4 regions of the Vibrio mytili genome follow, and region 1 is predicted to be linked to each of the others. Evidence: predicted binding sites of a transcription regulator. Region 1 holds the regulator's gene; each other region holds the start of a gene.
What was found. The regulator PurR, encoded in region 1, represses purine synthesis genes. The targets are predictions, from matches to a motif close to TNANGNAAACGTTTNCNTNA.
Positions count from the first base shown of each region.

Region 1 (3,217 bases):
ATCATCTTCTACGACTAATACGTGATAGCTCATTTACACCACTTTCTGTTGTGATTTACCGGATCGTATTCTATTCATAATCATTAACATTTCTAGTCATTGTTCGCCAAAAAAGCAAGATTTAACGTTTTTCTTGATTCAAAACAATCTAACGAACACCTATTAACAACTGCATATATTTCAGCATAAATCGTCACAAACATAGTTACTGCTATTCATTTTAATTGATTACACTTATACCCATAACCTCAAACGAATTTATGATGCTCAAGAGAGTGCATTAGCAGGAGCCAAATCATGCAAGAACTTAAGGCTTTCAACGAAAAACGCGCTGAAATTTACTGGTGGTTTTCCAGTCTGTTTGCCAAAGAGTTGACAGAGAAAGAACTAGAGGCGTATCACAGCGTGGAGATAAGAGGCTTTCTATCTGGTTTGGGCGAGAACCCAGCCCTGAAGCCCGCAGTCGATACATTGACTGATGCTCTGAATCGGTTGCAAGTGCGTCACGATGCTCAGTTGGAGCTAGCCGCAGATTTCTGTGAGCTGTTTTTGAAAACACACAAGCACGGTGCACTTCCCTACGCTTCTATGTACATCGGTAGCTCTGGATTACTTAATGATAAACCAGCAGAAGAGATGGAAAGATTAATGGCAGAATTTGGCGTACAGGTGGATGCTAGCTTAAATGAACCCGCAGATCACTTGGCCGTAGAGCTCGACTTTTTAGGCAACATGATCATTCGTTCCAACGAGTTTGAACAAGAAAAGCACATGGAAGAAGCTTTCCTAAAACAAAATGACTTTATTCAAAACCAGTTGATGACATGGCTACCCCAATTCGGTAAAAAGTGCTACCAGCTTGATGAGTTCGGCTTTTATTCCAGTGTGACTCAGTTGCTCATTGCATTTTGTAAACTGGACAGTGGTTATCTGATTGGAGAATAATTATAGCTAATCGTTGTTCTCTGCAAAATTGTGACTTCAAATACACTAAACTGTTGTCTAAAGCATTGCCTGACTGGTGACATCGGGATAAAATGTGAGCGCAAACGATTACATATATTATTTACATGCAAACCGCTCATTTCAGCGGTTTTTGTGTTTTTTGGTTCAATGACTTTCCGTAAATGAAAACAGACAAGGATCATTGAACTCCGCTACTAAAAGCCTTTACCAATAATAGAATAACCAATAATCAACGCGATCTACTCGCTCGTGGTGCGTATTTATTACATGCAATAAAGTGAATGCAAGCACTTTCGCGCAGCCGGTTTTCTCCACTAAGGTATAATCATAGTAGCTCGATACAGGACACTATTTATGGCCACTATAAAAGACGTCGCTCGCTTAGCCGGCGTTTCAACCACTACAGTTTCGCACGTTATCAATAAAACGCGCTTTGTTGCAGAAGCAACTCAAGAAAAAGTCATGAAAGCGGTTGATGAGTTAAATTATGCCCCTAGTGCGGTAGCTCGTAGCTTAAAATGTAATTCAACCAGAACCATCGGTATGTTGGTGACTCAGTCAACCAACTTATTCTTCTCTGAAGTCATTGATGGTGTTGAGAGTTACTGTTACCGACAAGGTTATACTCTGATTTTATGTAACACAGGTGGCATATACGAAAAACAACGTGACTATATTCGTATGTTGGCAGAAAAGCGTGTTGATGGCATCTTGGTTATGTGCTCCGATTTAACCGAAGAGCTAAAAGAGATGCTTGACCGTCATGCTGATATTCCAAAGGTGGTCATGGATTGGGGGCCAGAGAGCTCTCAAGCAGATAAAATCATGGATAACTCAGAGGAAGGTGGTTACATAGCAACTAAGTACCTAATCGATAATGGTCATACTGATATTGCGTGTTTAAGTGGTCACTTTGAAAAACTGGCTTGTAAGGAACGTATTCTAGGTTTCCGTCGTGCTATGGCTGAAGCTGATCTCCCTGTAAACGAGGATTGGATTCTAGAAGGTAACTTTGAATGTGACACTGCCGTATTGGTTGCCGATCAGATCACCGCTATGAAAAAGCGTCCAACAGCGGTCTTTTGCTTCAACGATACAATGGCACTTGGTTTAATGAGCCGATTACAACAAAATGGCATTTCAGTGCCAGATGATATTTCTGTTGTGGGCTATGACAATATTGAGCTGGCAGAGTATTTCTCACCACCACTTACAACCATTCACCAGCCTAAGCGCCGTGTTGGTAAAAATGCGTTCGAAATTCTGCTTGAGCGAATTAAAGATAAAGAGCATGAGAAGCGAATTTTTGAAATGCAGCCTGAGCTGGTCATCCGCAATACGGTTAAAAAACTCAACTGAGTAAAATAGTCTAACAAATAAGCACCTGCGCAAGGTGCTTATTTTTTTCTTAAAAATAACATTTATTAAACCCCCATCTAACTTTTCACAAAACCTCACAAAATAACTCTTTGTTTTATTGTCACTTAATGCAATAAAAGCGTTCTCTTGTTGTGTTAATTGACCACATCAGATAATAAGAATCATAATGCATAATTACGCATTATTTACTGAACGAACATCACACTTTATGAGCTGAAATGTGATATTGATTCAATATCCACAGTATTCTGAAAATGTCACGCACAGGGCAAACCATTTGAAAGAATGGGACGCAAAGCTTCCGGCCTGAACCCTATTTTTTAGTGGAAGGTAGCGGGGTTGCCGATGGCAAATATGCATATAATGAGTTTACCCTTTAATGACATTGTTACTACATGCATTTGCTAATCTCTCGGACCTGATTTTTGGTGGCGTAATATGAATTACACCGAGATAAGACATCATGGATAAACCAATACTCAAAGACTCAATGAAGCTGTTTGAGGCACTTGGCACGATCAAATCGCGCTCAATGTTTGGCGGCTTCGGGCTGTTCGCAGATGAGACTATGTTTGCTCTAGTAGTGAACAATCAGCTTCATATACGAGCAGACCAGCAGTCCTGTTCTCAGTTCGAGAAACAAGGACTAAAACCGTACGTATATAAAAAGCGTGGCTTTCCCGTTGTTACTAAATACTATGCTATTTCTAATGATTTATGGGAATCTCGTGAACGTTTATTGGACGTTGCGCAACAATCTCTTAAATGCGCAAAGTTGGAAAAAGTCGAGCAAGCCAATACCAAACCAACGCGGTTAAAAGACTTACCTAACCTTCGGTTAGCAACAGAGCGAATGTTGAAAAAAGCCGGA
Region 1 covers NZ_CP110481.1:1,884,083-1,887,299, forward strand. Annotated here, with positions in the region: gene torR (two-component system response regulator TorR) at 1-33, opposite strand, end outside; gene torD (molecular chaperone TorD) at 298-945, shown strand; gene purR (HTH-type transcriptional repressor PurR) at 1,321-2,325, shown strand; cyclic di-GMP riboswitch class I at 2,604-2,693, shown strand; gene ONE56_RS08660 (TfoX/Sxy family DNA transformation protein) at 2,810-3,217, shown strand, end outside.

Region 2 (3,217 bases), 730 kb from region 1:
CGTTATGTCTGAGCTGACAAAAACACTTCTAAATATCCGTAGCCTTCGTGCATTTTCTCGTGAGCTAACTCTAGAACAGTTAGAAGAAGCTCTAGATAAACTTACTACTGTAGTAGAAGAACGCAGAGAATCTGAAGAAGCTGAGCGTGCAGCACAAGCAGAGCAAGAAGCGAAGTTGGCCGAAATTGCAGAGAAAATTGCACAAGACGGTATCGACGTTGAAGCGCTTATTAATGCACTGTCTGGCGAAACTAAGACTAAAACAAAATCTAAGCGCGCCCCTCGCCCTGCAAAATACAAGTACACAGATTCAAATGGTCAAGAAAAAACGTGGACAGGCCAAGGCCGCACACCATCTGCAATTCAAGAGCAACTTGATGCAGGTAAATCACTTGACGATTTCCTAATCTAATTAGTGAATTGGTCAGTTATATAAAAAAGGCTCCTTCTGGAGCCTTTTTTATTTGTTTATTGTAACCTCATACCGCCTGAGGTGAATTAACGTTCCCAATACGCTTCTTCTAAACTGTCCTCTCGCTCAGGAAGTCCGCGTGAAAGACGTGGTGAATGTTGAACAAGAACTTCATAGCTTGCTCGGTTAGCGTATTTACACACTTGAGAAAACGATGAGTAAGTTAAATATTCATTATTATGCTTACTTGAGTTTGGCACATTTTCTTTATGGTATTTATTCGCCGCCATGTCGTGAAGAATCGCCGATAACGCAGCATCACCAGCGCCATTGGTATTCTTTATTTTTTCTGGCCCACCCATATACGGTGAAATATGCGAATACACTTTTATTGGTGTTTTACATGCTTCTTTTTTCGCTGGGCGGCTAAATTCATAACGATTGAACTCAGCAATAGAGCCAGGCAATAATGGCAGCGTGGTTTCGCGTTTAGCACTGTCTTCAGTGTAACCCGCCATAAACAACCCAACTGGACCTGCTGTACACAACACCAAGTCAGCCCATTCAAGTGTTTTATCTGATGCTGCCAACGGGTCGGATTCGCCTGTTAACGCCTCAGCTTCGTCTTCGTTCATTGCAACGACAGTCACGTTGTCACGAATAAAATCTTGCCAGTATTGAGGATCGTCCTGAATAACGAACTTGGTACCCAAAGTAAGCACGACGGGCACTTCATACTTTTTCGCATACTCAATCGCTTTCATAGTTGCTTCTGGCATTGGGTCACCACTTTTACAACGCACAAGGTACGATGTCAGTAACAAGGCTGAAGCATTTTTGAAAATTTTCTCAGGAATGCTATCTGGGTGAAGTTGGTTCATTTGCCCTTCGCTAATCGCAAACGTTCTTTCACCGTCTTCAGTAATCAACGCAAAACAACGGCCAATAGCACCATCGACGCCTTGAAGATAGTTCAAATCCATACGGCTTGATGTGTTACACAAATAACGGTAACCGTAACTACCAATTTTTATGTCCTGACTCATGACACCAAGCAATGTAGAACGATCATCCGCGAGGACTGAGTAGTTGTGAAGTGTATTGCCGATCGTACCGCCGGCGTATTCATTGGTAATTAGGTTCTCTTGCTTTAATTGCTGATACAGTTCTTCCGCTTTCTGATCATCAATAACTAGCGAGTGGCCTTTACTCAAACCGTACTTCTCTATCAAATCCGACGTCACTTTTGCTTCGATATCCACTAAAGTTTGGTCAATACCGATGATGTGGGTGCGCGTCATCTTTTTGCTTTCTTGTGCTTGGCTCACCAAAGGGTCACGAGCATGAACAGGAAAGTAGTGCTTCGATTTGCGTTGTCCAGGAAATTTCATATTGTCAGTCTGAGTAAGGGAAAAATTTGGAAAACGGATTCTATACCGCGAATAAAAACCCGGCAATAAGCGCTATTATAGCAAACGTTTGCAGAGCATTTTTTTCTTCAATCCCCTTTATTCACCTTCCATAAAGCTCAATTCTGGAAGTTGATCCAGATGTTCGCTATAACGTTTTAGATTGAACTCTCCTTCGTTTTTCATAATATCGAATATTTCAATCGACATAGCGCAAGCCATCATTGCTACCGCGTCTTCACGGGGCGTACCCATCATCATTAAACGCATAAGGGTTTCTTTTACTTTTAATGGGGTTCCATCTTCTAATTGATTTTCAATGATTTCAATCAGTTCGGCTTCTTGCATAAATTGGTTTGCGTCTGACACTTTGTATTTCCTCTTGGATTTTGGGCAACTATGCCATATATATCCTTTATACCCAACCAGACTGAAGTCGTTTGAGTATACATTTACAAAATCGTTACCTCGTGATTTTGTTGCGAAAAAAGCAACGTAAACGAATTGTGATTTACGTCTCGGATCTGTCACCGGTCTGTGGTTTCTGTTAGAATCTGCGTCCCGTTTATTTTAGTGGTGTTTAGTAATGTCTGATAACAGCCAAAAGAAAGTCATCGTCGGGATGTCCGGCGGCGTTGATTCATCGGTTTCTGCGTATCTTCTCAAACAACAAGGCTACCAAGTAGAAGGCCTGTTCATGAAGAACTGGGAAGAAGATGACAACGAAGAATATTGCACAGCAGCCGAAGATTTAGCCGATGCTCAAGCAGTATGTGACAAACTTGGCATCCATCTACACACCATCAACTTTGCTGCAGAATACTGGGACAACGTATTTGAGTATTTCCTTGCTGAGTACAAAGCAGGCCGTACCCCTAACCCAGACATTCTTTGTAACAAAGAAATTAAGTTTAAAGCGTTCCTTGAATTTGCTGACGAAGTACTGGATGCAGATTACATTGCAATGGGTCACTACGTGCGCCGCTCTTTCCCAGAGAACTCTTTACCTGGTGAAAAACAGGAGAAGCCACAAATGCTACGTGGCCTAGACGGCAACAAAGATCAAAGCTACTTCCTATATACATTAAGCCACGAGCAAGTTGCGCGCAGCCTGTTCCCGGTTGGTGATTTGGAAAAACCAGAAGTACGACGAATCGCGGAAGAGCAAGATTTAATCACCGCGAAAAAGAAAGACTCAACGGGCATCTGTTTTATTGGTGAACGTAAATTCACCGACTTCTTGAGCCGCTACCTACCAGCACAACCAGGTAACATTGAAACCCCTGACGGTGAAGTTATCGGTCAACATCAAGGTCTGATGTACCACACATTAGGTCAACGCAAGGGCTTACACATCGGTGGCCGCAAAGGCGGTGGTGGTAACGAAGAACCGTGG
Region 2 covers NZ_CP110481.1:1,151,015-1,154,231, reverse strand. Annotated here, with positions in the region: gene ONE56_RS05395 (DNA-binding protein H-NS) at 5-412, shown strand; gene ONE56_RS05390 (inosine/guanosine kinase) at 499-1,803, opposite strand; gene ONE56_RS05385 (hypothetical protein) at 1,921-2,190, opposite strand; gene mnmA (tRNA 2-thiouridine(34) synthase MnmA) at 2,408-3,217, shown strand, end outside.
Region 2: a site for PurR is predicted at 1,880-1,899, ahead of ONE56_RS05390 (inosine/guanosine kinase). Genes of this name have one in related genera too.

Region 3 (3,217 bases), 1.2 Mb from region 1:
CTGTCTATGGTGTTCAACTTCCATCACCTGAAAGTGGATTATCCAAATGGTGATAAATGGACGAAAGCACCGTTTGATTTCATTCAGTTAAAGCAAATCTTTAATCATTGGCAAACCGGATTGAATGGTAAAGGATGGGGGGCGTTGTTCTGGTGTAATCATGACCAGCCACGCGTCGTTAGTCGACTGGGCGATGATCAACAATACCGTGTGGAGTCTGCGAAGATGTTGGCAGCATCGGTACATATGATGCAAGGTACACCGTACATCTATCAAGGTGAAGAGATTGGTATGACTAACCCGGGTTACACCGACCTTTGTCAATACCGCGATGTTGAAAGTACGAACATGTACGACATCATGGTCAACCGAGATGGTGTCGCGCACGAGGACATGATGGCGATTTTGGCGCAAAAGTCACGCGATAACTCGCGTACGCCAATGCAATGGAACAGCCAAAAAAACGCAGGGTTTACAGAAGGTAAACCCTGGCTTGAAATCGCACAAAACTACTCCGATATCAACGCTGACGCGGCGGTTGCCGAATTGAATTCGGTGTTTTACTTCTACAAACGTTTGATAGAACTGCGCAAACAAGTGCCTGTCATTACTGATGGTCGTTATGAAGATTTACTCCCAGAGCATCAGCGCATTTTTGCTTACGCTCGCCAAAACGACCAACAAACGCTGCTGTGTATTAATAACTATTACGGTGAAGAGGTGGAATGCGTACTGCCAGACCGTTTTGATATGAATAAAGCGAAAAACTTGCTATCTAACTATCAAAACTCAGCGAGCGCGGTTGCGTCAAATCATCAAGTGTTACGACCTTACGAAACTCGTATTTTATTGATAGAAGAATAAACTCGGGCGCCAACAGCCCCCAGGATTGATGTTCGAGATGAAGGCTTTGGTGTGCTCCCCAAAGCCTTTTTAATTTATGTGTGAAGGAGTGTTATTTATGAACCGTAGGTTACAGAATAGCGGTGTGGTTTGTGGTTCATCGCTAACACAAGGTTAAGAGCGAATGCCCCTAAAGCAGACAGAGCAATAATCCACGGCGAAACAAAGAACATGGAACCTAATACAATGCACACATCTATCGCCATCTGGCTTTTACCTACAGATATCCCAAATTTGTCTTGAATAAATAAACACAGGACATTAAAGCCACCGAGGCTGGAGCGGTGTCTGAATAAGATCAGCATCCCGAGTCCCATTAAAATCCCCCCTGCCACGGCACAATAGACGTCGTTGACCGACTCAAGCGAAATCAGTAAATAAAGATGATCGGCAAAAACTGAAACCAAAGCACCAGAAATCACACTATTTATTGCAAAACGGCGCCCGAAGCGTTTCCATGCTAATAGGTAAAAAGGGCAATTAGTCAAAAAGTACAGCATACCGAAGGTAAAAGGTGTAAATTGGCTGATAAGCAAAGCCAAACCTGTTGTGCCTCCAGTAAGGAGGTTTGCAGATTGGAGAAAGAAAACACCCTGGGCTACCAAAAAAGTGCCCGTGAGGATCGCTATCCAGTCTTCTTTTCTTGAGTGTTTTTCCATCAAAGTAATAGTCATAGGTGAGAATTTAGGGTCGCATAATAGTAAAAAGATGATCTTTTCGGTAGCTAGAGGGTAAAATTTACGGTAAACCTATGTAATTGCTGTTTTACAGGGTGTAAAGCACAAAATTGACAGGTAACAATTGTCGTTAAACGATTGCAATACAACGATGATAATTATTGCTTGTCATCATGAAAAAACTGCATGAGAAAAATTGTAAATTTCTCTTTATGACCTAGATCAAATTATGTAGAATGCGCGCCAATAGGGTGACGAAAACGTTTGCGTAGGGTCATTCAACAGTTTTTTTGCAACTTTCAGTACTAATCTGAGTCAGGAGATACAGATGCTTAAGCGTGATATGAACATCGCAGATTACGATGCGGAACTGTTCGCAGCTATCCAGGAAGAAACTCTTCGCCAGGAAGAACACATTGAACTTATCGCTTCTGAAAACTACACAAGCCCACGTGTAATGGAAGCGCAAGGTTCTCAGCTAACGAACAAATACGCTGAAGGCTACCCAGGCAAGCGTTATTACGGCGGTTGTGAATATGTAGATAAAGCGGAACAACTCGCGATCGATCGCGCATGTGAACTATTTGGTTGTGAATATGCGAACGTACAGCCTCACTCTGGTTCTCAAGCAAACAGTGCGGTTTACATGGCGCTGCTTAACCCAGGCGACACAGTACTTGGCATGAGCTTAGCTCACGGTGGTCACTTGACTCACGGTTCACCAGTAAACTTCTCTGGTAAGCACTACAACGTTATTCCTTACGGTATCGACGAAGCAGGCCAAATCAACTACGACGAGATGGAAGCTCTTGCGCTTGAACACAAACCTAAGATGATCATCGGCGGCTTCTCTGCTTACTCTCAAATTGTTGACTGGAAACGTATGCGTGAAATTGCAGACAAAGTTGACGCGTACCTCTTTGTTGATATGGCTCACGTAGCGGGTCTTATTGCTGCGGGCGAATACCCAACTCCTGTACCACATGCTCACGTTGTTACTACTACGACACACAAAACATTAGCAGGCCCACGTGGTGGTCTTATCCTGTCTAACGCTGGCGAAGACATGTACAAGAAGCTGAACTCAGCTGTCTTCCCGGGTGGTCAAGGTGGCCCTCTAATGCATGTGATTGCTGGTAAAGCGGTCGCGTTCAAAGAAGCAATGGAGCCTGAGTTTAAAGCATACCAAGCTCGCGTTGTTCAAAACGCTAAAGCGATGGTTGCTCAGTTCCAAGAGCGTGGATACAAGATCGTTTCTAACGGTACAGAAAACCACCTGTTCCTTGTTGACTTAATCGACAAGAACATCACGGGCAAAGAAGCGGATGCCGCACTAGGTGCAGCGAACATCACTGTAAACAAAAACTCTGTACCCAATGATCCACGTAGCCCATTTGTTACGTCAGGTATCCGTGTTGGTACACCAGCGATCACTCGTCGCGGCTTCACTCAAGAAGACGCAAAAGAGTTGGCTAACTGGATGTGTGATGTGTTAGATAACATTGAAAACCAAGACGTTATTGAAGCGACAAAACAGAAAGTGCTAGATATCTGTAAGCGTCTACCGGTTTACGCCTAACTTTACTTTATAAACAATAGCTTCTTCATAGAGTGAGCCGATTTCGGTGTCGAACATA
Region 3 covers NZ_CP110481.1:705,669-708,885, forward strand. Annotated here, with positions in the region: gene treC (alpha,alpha-phosphotrehalase) at 1-864, shown strand, start outside; gene ONE56_RS03225 (YitT family protein) at 960-1,562, opposite strand; gene glyA (serine hydroxymethyltransferase) at 1,909-3,159, shown strand.
Region 3: a site for PurR is predicted at 1,833-1,852, ahead of glyA (serine hydroxymethyltransferase). Genes of this name have one in related genera too.

Region 4 (3,217 bases), 1.2 Mb from region 1:
TACAGGGATGTCATCACGGGTAATAGAGAAGGTCATGGAGCTATCGACGCCACCTGCGCAACCCATATACACTTCGCCTTCTTGCTCTGAGTCGGTATTGAGAAGAATATCACCTTCTAACCAACCTTCTTCGAGGCCGAATGCGCCTGTCATACCTGCTTCTTCGTCAATAGTCAGTAAGACTTCCAGTGGACCGTGCTTGATACCCTTTGAGGCTAAAACTGCAAGACAAGAGGCCATACCAATACCGTTGTCAGCACCCAAAGTTGTACCCTTCGCCGTTACCCATTCTCCATCAATGTAAGGCTGAATAGGATCGGTGGCGAAATCATGAACGGTGTCTTCATTCTTTTGTGGAACCATGTCGATGTGTGCTTGCAGTACGACACCTTTCTTGTTTTCCATGCCTGGCGTTGCAGGCTTTTTGATGAACACGTTGCCAGTAGGATCGCGACGAACTTCAAACCCTTGCTCGCTAGCCCAGTTAATAATGTATTGAGCGAGTGACTCTTCATGTTTTGATGGGTGAGGGATGGAACAAATTTTATCAAAAAACTGCCAAAGGGGAGCAGGTGATAAGGTACTGATCTCAGAATGGAATTCAGACACGTAAGACTCCTTTTGATGTGCTTTACCAAATATACTCTTAAAAATGCAAACCAAATTAGTAGAAGGTTCTGCATTGTTGAGTTTGGTTTAAATAAGGCTAAGGATACCACCACAGCGCACTAACGAGTAGTTGTCGCGGCGAGCATTTACGACTGAGTAGATTGAAAAGTGTCACAATTTACGTACATAAGTACTATGGAGGTGTACAGTAAGCACCATCGGGTCGTATTGACGCTCTTACTGTATCTATGGTTAAAAGTTTTCTAACTTACAAATTTGTAATTAAATTACATCATTATTTTGATCTTTGTCAGTTTTTGTGATTTTTGTGATATTTGTCACTTAAAGTATTGTAATTAATTTTCTTGATGGTATATTTATAACCAGCTTCTGAGAGAAGAATGAAACGCTCAAAGGATGAGTCCGAACCATCGCCTCCAAGGAACCGAGAAATCAACGACTGTTTTAATTGATTTAGAAGGTGATATTTATGAAAGGTTTACCAAGTACAATGTTCTGGACTAACAAGTCTGTTTACACCAGCAACTTTGTATACCCAACAAGCTTTGGCTACTAAACGCAGTCAACGCATGTGACTTGAACAGTTTGTTCACCCCTATAAATTGGAATTTTTTTTCAGTAGTAGTGCTGACCATGATTCGCCGCCACTCAATTTGAGTGGCGTTTTTTTATCTCTCTCTGTTAGACTGTTTAATTTCCAACCAGTAACTTTCTGTTATCTGATTACTTATCCCATTCATTCTATTTTTCTCTAATTCCAAAGCACTTAATGGTTACCAAAGTACTTTTTTACTTTGAAAGTTTACAACATTGTTCAATCTGTGCACTTCCAGAATCTTCATTTCCGATTAAATTATTCTTTATTTATTAGTGGGTAAGCTAAGTGCTAGCGCGATTTTCTAATGAATAGGTTTCATATTCTGGTAAAAAAAATACGTTAGAGTGAAAATTCTATCTGGAATTTGTTAATTGATGACTTTATAATTTTGCCAATCGATTACGCAACCGTTTACTTTACCTATTATAGGATTCGAACATGCTCGAAAGGCTCTTTAAACTCAGTGAAAATGGCACAAATGTGCGCACTGAGGTCATTGCAGGTATTACTACCTTCCTCACTATGGCATACATCATTTTTGTGAACCCAGCTATTTTGTCTGATACGGGGATGGATCGTGGTGCCGTTTTTGTTGCGACTTGTTTAGCAGCAGCGATTGGCTGTTTCATTATGGGACTAGTGGCAAACTACCCGATCGCACAAGCGCCAGGTATGGGACTGAATGCTTTCTTCACCTACTCGGTAGTATTAGGCATGGGTTACACTTGGCAAGTCGCATTGGCGGCGGTGTTTGTATCCGGCCTGCTTTTTATTGCGCTCAGTATATTTAAAATTCGTGAATGGATTATCAACTCGATACCACACTCACTGCGCACAGGTATCTCGGCCGGTATTGGTCTCTTCCTAGCCTTTATTTCATTAAAAAATGCCGGGATTGTTGTTGATAACCCTGCAACCTTAGTTTCTATGGGGCACATAACATCGTTACCAGCCGTCTTAGCATCAATTGGTTTTTTCTTAACTATTGCGCTGGTTCATCGTGGTGTCAAAGGTGCGGTCATGATCGCGATTCTTGCGATCACTGGTCTAGGCATTGTTTTTGGTGATGTGCAATGGCATGGTTTGATGTCGACACCACCAAGTATTGCGCCTACTTTCTTGCAATTAGATTTTTCTGGCTTGTTTGAAGTTGGCATGATTTCCGTCGTGTTTGCATTTTTGTTTGTTGATTTGTTCGACACAGCTGGCACCTTGGTGGGTGTGTCTCAAAAAGCGGGTCTAACCGACGAAAACGGCAATATTCCTCGCTTGAATAAAGCGCTGCTTGCTGACTCTACAGCCACCTCTGTTGGTGCACTGTTAGGCACTTCAAACACGACATCCTACGTTGAAAGTGTGTCGGGCGTTGCCGCAGGTGGCCGTACTGGTCTCACCGCGGTTGTTGTAGGCGTCTTGTTCATTTTGGCACTGCTATTTTCTCCGCTTGCTGGAATGATCCCAGCTTACGCGACCTCTGGCGCTCTATTCTACGTTGCGATCCTTATGCTGTCTGGATTGGTAAGCATTGATTGGCGCGATCTAACAGAAGCTGCTCCCGTCGTTGTCACGTGTCTGGTTATGCCACTCACGTTCTCTATTGCAGAAGGCATTTCACTTGGTTTCATCGCTTATGCTGCGATCAAACTGTTCAGTGGTAAAGGTCGTGAGGTTTCTGCAAGCGTTTGGGTAATGGCAGCCATCTTCATTATTAAATACCTTGCTGGTTAATCATCTTTAGCAAAAGCCAGTGTGAATCGTGTGTTCGCACTGGCTTTTTTATTTTGACATTGTTCACCGAAATCGATTTTTCTACGCTCTCAACGTCGAATTTTGAGATCACCATTGGTATTAGGAAGGGGTTTCGGTAGAATAATCGTTTGCGCAGCTTGAAATCCCCGTATTGGTTCGTTTGTCGAACGCTAGTGAACGGTTCGCATGAATGCGTTTCGCTAGAATTAGGGATGCATATTTTAAAATAATTAGGTTATT
Region 4 covers NZ_CP110481.1:664,941-668,157, forward strand. Annotated here, with positions in the region: gene ONE56_RS03030 (aminoacyl-histidine dipeptidase) at 1-609, opposite strand, end outside; gene ONE56_RS03035 (NCS2 family permease) at 1,667-2,956, shown strand.
Region 4: a site for PurR is predicted at 1,628-1,647, ahead of ONE56_RS03035 (NCS2 family permease). Genes of this name have one in related genera too.